Regions from separate parts of the Vibrio floridensis genome, predicted to be linked through region 2. Evidence: predicted binding sites of a transcription regulator. Region 2 holds the regulator's gene; the other holds the start of a gene.
The links. The regulator MetJ, encoded in region 2, represses methionine synthesis genes. The targets are predictions, from matches to a motif close to TTAGACNTNTANANGTCTAA.

Region 1: metK (methionine adenosyltransferase) is a predicted target of MetJ. The motif match lies at 1,483-1,502, and genes of this name have one in related genera.

Annotation. Positions count from the first base shown of each region.
Region 1 covers NZ_JAKGCY010000006.1:21,209-24,631, reverse strand. The annotation lists gene tkt (transketolase) at 1-1,254, opposite strand, end outside; gene metK (methionine adenosyltransferase) at 1,583-2,737, shown strand; gene LZU85_RS11160 (DUF2189 domain-containing protein) at 2,990-3,423, shown strand, end outside.
Region 2 covers NZ_JAKGCY010000013.1:9,297-12,719, reverse strand. The annotation lists gene LZU85_RS16585 (bifunctional aspartate kinase/homoserine dehydrogenase II) at 1-392, opposite strand, end outside; gene LZU85_RS16580 (O-succinylhomoserine (thiol)-lyase) at 392-1,558, opposite strand; gene metJ (met regulon transcriptional regulator MetJ) at 1,770-2,087, shown strand; gene LZU85_RS16570 (malic enzyme-like NAD(P)-binding protein) at 2,172-3,423, opposite strand, start outside.

The DNA of each region.
Region 1 (3,423 bases), on a different contig from region 2:
CATGATCGCAGTCATACCAAATTCACGTACACCGTAGTGGATGTAGTTACCAGAGAAGTCGTTTGCTTCTAGCGATTTAGAACCCGACCACATGGTGAGGTTAGAAGGCGCTAGGTCAGCTGAGCCGCCCATGAATTCTGGCAGCATTTTACCAAACGCTTCTAGCGCGTTTTGCGATGCTTTACGTGATGCGATGTTCGCTGGGTTTGCTTGAAGATCTGCAATGATTTGGTTTGCTTTCTCTTCCCACTGAGCTGGCAGTTCGCCATTTACGCGGCGTTTGAATTCCGCAGCTTCGACTGGGTACGCTGCTGCGTACGCATCAAACTTCGCATTCCAAGCGGCTTCTTTTGCAGCGCCAGCTGCTTTTGCATCCCACTCTGCGTAAACGTCAGCAGGGATTTCAAATGCTGGGTGCTCCCAACCTAGGAATTCACGTGCCGCTGCGATTTCTTCCGCACCTAGTGGTGCACCGTGACAGTCGTGTGAACCCGATTTGTTTGGTGAACCAAAACCGATGATAGTCTTAGTACAGATTAGAGTTGGGCGAGGATCTGCTTTAGCGGCTTCAATTGCTGCGTTGATCGCTTCAGCATTGTGGCCATCTACTGCAGGGATTACGTGCCAACCGTACGCTTCGAAACGCTTAGGTGTATCGTCAGAGAACCAACCTTCAACGTGACCATCGATAGAGATGCCGTTGTCATCCCAGAATGCGATCAGTTTGCCTAGACCTAGCGTACCAGCAAGAGAGCAAGCCTCGTGCGAGATACCTTCCATCAGACAGCCATCACCCATGAACACGTAAGTGAAGTGGTCAACGATGTCGTGGCCTTCTTTGTTGAATTGCGCTGCGAGCGCTTTCTCAGCCATTGCCATACCAACCGCGTTGGTGATGCCTTGGCCTAGCGGGCCAGTTGTTGTTTCGATGCCCGGTGCGTAGCCGTACTCTGGGTGACCTGGAGTCTTAGAGTGCAATTGACGGAAGTTCTTTAGGTCGTCGATAGATAGCTCGTAACCGCTAAGGTGCAGTAGCGAGTAAATCAGCATAGAGCCGTGGCCGTTAGACAGTACGAAACGGTCGCGGTCAGCCCATTCAGGGTTTGATGGGTTGTGGTTTAGGTGGCCGCGCCAAAGAACTTCAGCGATGTCCGCCATACCCATAGGTGCGCCTGGGTGGCCTGAGTTTGCTTTTTGTACGCCGTCCATGCTGAGTGCGCGGATTGCATTAGCGAGATGTTTACGAGAAGGCATGTCTGCTCCTGAGTGCATTAAGCGAATTGATAACATAGAAAATCGAGTGGCGATTATTTTCGCAAAGCAATCTCTCGACTGCAAACGATTTACCTGAACAATTTGTCGAAATGTAAGCGACTTAATGCCATTTCACTGAGAAAAAAACATTTTCTCACTCGATTAAGCAAACGTTTGGTTTTAGCTAATAATAAAAAAGAGCTTGTAATTCGAGCATTCAAAACTAGAATAGACGTCTAGATGTAGAAACACCTACAAACGTTATTGTATTTCCTACTGCTGGAGCATGCATTCTCACAGCAGAATAGATTAAAAAAGTGGAGCTCTCATGGCTAAGCACCTGTTTACTTCTGAGTCGGTTTCAGAAGGTCATCCAGATAAAATTGCAGACCAGATTTCTGATGCGGTTCTTGATGCGATTCTTGAACAAGACCCAAAAGCGCGTGTTGCATGTGAAACGTACGTAAAAACTGGCATGGTAATGGTCGGTGGTGAAATCACCACTTCAGCATGGGTTGATATCGAAGAGTTAACTCGTGAAACGGTGCGTGAAATTGGTTATGTACATTCAGATATGGGTTTCGATGCAAACTCATGTGCAGTACTGAACACTATCGGTAAACAGTCTCCAGACATCAACCAAGGTGTTGATAAAGCCGATCCTAAAGAGCAAGGCGCGGGCGACCAAGGCATCATGTTCGGTTACGCATGTAACGAAACTGAAGTTCTTATGCCAGCACCAATCACTTACGCGCACCGTTTGATGGAGCGTCAAGCGAAAGTTCGTAAAGATGGCACACTGCCATGGTTGCGTCCTGATGCAAAATCACAGGTTACTTTCCAATACGAGCAAGGCAAAATTGTTGGTATTGATGCGGTTGTTCTTTCAACTCAGCACTGCGATTCTATTTCCACACCGGATCTTCGCGAAGCGGTTATGGAAGAGATCATCAAGCCAGTTCTTCCTTCTGAATGGCTAAACAAAGAAACAAAATACTTCATCAACCCAACTGGCCGTTTCGTTATCGGTGGTCCAATGGGTGACTGTGGTTTGACTGGTCGTAAGATCATCGTTGATACCTACGGCGGCGCAGCTCGTCACGGTGGTGGTGCTTTCTCTGGTAAAGATCCATCGAAAGTAGACCGTTCAGCTGCTTACGCAGCACGTTACGTAGCGAAAAACATCGTCGCGGCGGGTATGGCAGATCGCTGTGAAATCCAACTGTCTTACGCAATCGGTGTTGCTGATCCAACCTCTATCATGGTGGAAACATTCGGTACTGAGAAAGTATCACACGACATCATCATTGAAGCGGTACGTCAGTTCTTCGACCTACGTCCATACGGCCTACAAGAGATGCTGAATCTACTTCAGCCAATCTACAAGAAGACCGCAGCATACGGTCACTTCGGTCGCGAAGAGTTCCCATGGGAAGCGACTGACAAAGCAGCACTACTGCGTGAGTTTGCTGGTATCAAGTAAGATAACCTCACCTCATTCTCCAAAGCCTTCGCTCAATGCGAAGGCTTTTTCATTTGTGCGACGAAAAATTCGCCACGGCATTTGTATTTTTAACTAACTCCAACGATAGTTAAATAAATGTTAAATGAGATTTATCTCTCATCTTAACGACAACAAAACAGATGCTAACGGTAATAAAAGAGAGCTTGCCCCGCATCTGAAACCTACTGACAGTCAACGTCAGTCTGACAGTGAATCGATCAAGGAGGAGCTATGCCTCGTACCGTAGACCCGTCGGATCTGGAGCAAAAACGAAAGGACGTTCCCGATCACGAATACGCTCGCACTATTCCATGTAACCAACTCAGTGTGTCCGCCCCGTTTCACTGGCTAGCACTTGGCTTGCATGACTTCATTCGAATGCCACTTATCAGCGCCTTTTATGGCTTATGCTTCATGGCTGCCGCCATCGGTATTGTGTTGCTGGTTGAGTGGCAAGGGACTCATTTGGTGGTAATGCCCAGCTTAGTGGTTTACATGCTCATCGGCCCATTTCTTGCGCTTGGTTTGTATGATGCCAGTTGGGAAAGAGAACGCGGCCATAGCGCCAGCCTACTCCACTCAATGAAAGCCATTGGCCGCAACTCTTCTTCTCAATGGGCCTTTGCGGTGCTGTTAGCGGTGTGCATGATTTTCTGGATGCGCAT
Region 2 (3,423 bases):
GCCGCCAACAGACGCGATGACCATACTTCACCATGACCCCAAATCGCAGCTTTTTGCGCTGCGTTCAACGGGGCCGTCTGCTCTGCCAACGTACTGAACTCGTCGACCAACTGGTCTAACAACGTCTTTCTCAGATCGGATTGAATCAGAGCTTCCACCAAACCAGTTTGATAGTGGCGCAAAGCCTGCAACGTTTCGTGTGCCAATCGACCATCTTTCTCAAGTGCATCGGTAAACTCAATTAAACGATTGGTGGTCTTTCCTGCTGCAGACACAACCACGAGATCATTCTCACCAGAATACTCTTTAAGTATGCCTGCCACTCGGCGATAGCAATCCGGATCAGCAAGGCTACTTCCACCAAATTTGTGCAGTTGTCGAACCTGACTCATTAACGGCCCTCCTTCGCTTGTTGAAAGGCTTGCTTAAGGTCGGCAATCAAATCTTGCGCATCTTCAAGACCCACCGATAGACGGATGAGTTGCTGTGTTACCCCAGCTTCAGCCAATGCTTCTTCACCCATAGCGCGATGGGTCATGGATGCGGGATGGCAGACCAAGCTTTCAACGCCACCAAGCGACTCCGCCAATGAGAACAGTTCAAGTACTTTAACAAACACTTTTAGCTGCTCGAAACTGCCCGCGAACTCAAAACTGAGCATAGAGCCAAATCCAGATTGCTGTTTTTTCGCTATCTCATGCCCTGGATGATTTGGCAAGCTTGGATGATAAATCGTACCAACCAAATCTTGGGTTTGTAGATAAGCAAGGATTTGCTGTGAACTCTCTTCATGCACACGCATGCGAGCGCCTAAAGTACGAATGCCGCGCAGCGTCATATAGCTGTCAAATGGCGTGCCGGTTGCACCAAGGCAATTCCCCCACCACGCTAGCTCTGTTGCGTGCTCTTCGGTTTTGGTGATCACCACACCGCCAATCACATCAGAATGCCCATTGATGTACTTGGTTGTCGAGTGAATCACAAAGTCAGCCCCGAGCTCCAAAGGCTTTTGGTACACCGGTGTCAAAAAGGTGTTATCGACCGCCACCAACGCGCCCACTTTATGCGCTTTCTCACACACTTCCGCGATGTCCACCACACGCACCAGCGGGTTGGAAGGCGTTTCAAGCAACACCAGTTTAGGCTTAAGCGCCAACGCCGCATCCAGTGCAGCACTGTCGGATTGATCAACAAAACGGACCTTAAAATCGCCTTTTTTCGCTCGAGTATTGAACAGACGATAAGTACCGCCATAGCAGTCGTGAGGAGCCACAATAAGATCATCTGGGCTTAAGAAAGCAGAGACCCACAAGTTGAGTGCAGAGGTGCCACAGTTGGTGACCACTGCTCCTTTGCCCGATTCCAATTTGAACAGTGCTTGTTCTAACAAACCTCGATTGGGGTTGCCAGAACGAGTGTAATCATATTTAGGAACTTCACCGAAGGAAGAGAAACCATAGTTTGTTGAGAGATAAATGGGTGGTACAACGGCACGGTATTGAGTATCGGATTCGATGCCGGTTCTCACGGCTATCGTGGCTGGCTTGTGAGTGCTCATCATGTTTCCTTTCAGCGAAGATGAATTCTTAATAAGAATGCGCTAATGTTGTTGCAGCGCCTTCCTCTCCTTTAATAGCTGTCACTTTAACCATCAAACATTAAGACGTCAACACTTCTAGACGTCTATATGTCTTTGCTTATGGCAGTAAATCCAGCTAAAATCTCCGCTTACAATTTTAATTCACCAATTATTACTCTGAAGGTGCGCAATGGCTGACTGGAATGGCGAATACATAAGTCCATACGCAGAGCATGGAAAGAAAAACGAGCAAGTCAAAAAAATTACCGTTTCTATCCCGCTTAAAGTACTAAAAGTTCTGACGGATGAACGTACTCGTCGTCAAATTAACAACCTGCGCCACGCGACAAACAGCGAGTTGTTGTGTGAAGCATTTTTGCATGCCTATACAGGTCAGCCCCTGCCGACGGATGAAGATCTTAGAAAAGATCGCCCTGACGACATTCCTACTGAAGCCAAAGAGTTGATGACGGCGATGGGTATCGAGTTTGAAGCCTACGATGATTAAATCATCGGGCAGGGTCACATCGGGGATAAGTGACACACGATCAAAACGGGACGCTTAAAGCGTCCCGTTTGTTTAGGCTGTGATTTACTCGGCCATGTAGTTTTCAGGCATTGGAATACGAGCAACGCCGGTATCAACGGCCGCTTGGGCCACCGCTTTCGCTACGCGAGGCAACAAACGCGAGTCCATTGGTTTTGGAATAATGTATTGTGGGCCAAAGCTCAGCGATTCCACACCCGCCGCTTTAAGCACGGCCTCTGGAACTGGTTCTTTCGCCAATTGACGAATCGCGTCAACCGCAGCCAGCTTCATTTCATCGTTAATCACACTCGCGCGCACATCCAGCGCACCACGGAAAATGAATGGGAAACAAAGCACGTTGTTGACTTGGTTTGGATAGTCACTGCGGCCAGTGCCCATGATAAGATCGCTGCGCACTTCATGCGCCAATTCCGGCTTGATCTCTGGATCAGGGTTTGAACACGCAAACACAACTGGTTTGTCCGCCATCAGCTTCAGCGCTTCTGCAGGCATTAGGTTTGGACCAGAGACGCCAAGGAAGAGATCCGCACCGCTGATCACATCTTCTAGTGTGCGCTTGTCTGTATTGTTGGCGAACAGTTGCTTGTACTCGTTGAGGTCATCACGACGAGTGTGAATCACACCTTTACGATCCAGCATGTAGATCTTTTCGCGCATCGCGCCACATTTGATCAACAGCTCCATACACGCCACGGCAGCCGCACCCGCACCAAGACAAACGATAATACATTCGTTTAGCTTCTTACCCTGCAGTTCGATCGCATTCAGCATGCCAGCAGCGGTGACAATGGCCGTACCGTGTTGGTCATCATGGAACACCGGCACATCACAGCGTTCAATCAGACGTTTTTCAATTTCAAAACAATCTGGAGCTTTGATGTCTTCTAGATTGATGCCGCCAAAGGTATCTGCAATGTTCGCGACCGTATCCACGAATTCGTCAATGGTACGATGCTTCACTTCAATATCGATAGAATCAAGACCAGCAAAACGCTTAAACAGCAGCGCCTTACCTTCCATTACTGGCTTTGATGCCAAAGGACCTAAGTTACCTAGGCCCAAAATTGCCGTACCGTTAGAGATAACGGCCACCATATTTCCCTTTGAGGTGTACTTGTAAACGTTGTCTGGGTTCTGTGCGATTTCGCGCACCGGCTCTGCGACACCTGGGCTGTAAGCTAAAGCAAGATCTTTAGCGGTTTCCGCAGGTTTAGTTAGAGCGACGGCAATTTTACCCGCCGTTGGCAAAGCATGATAATCAAGAGCTTGTTGGCGAAGTACTTCTTCAGGGGTC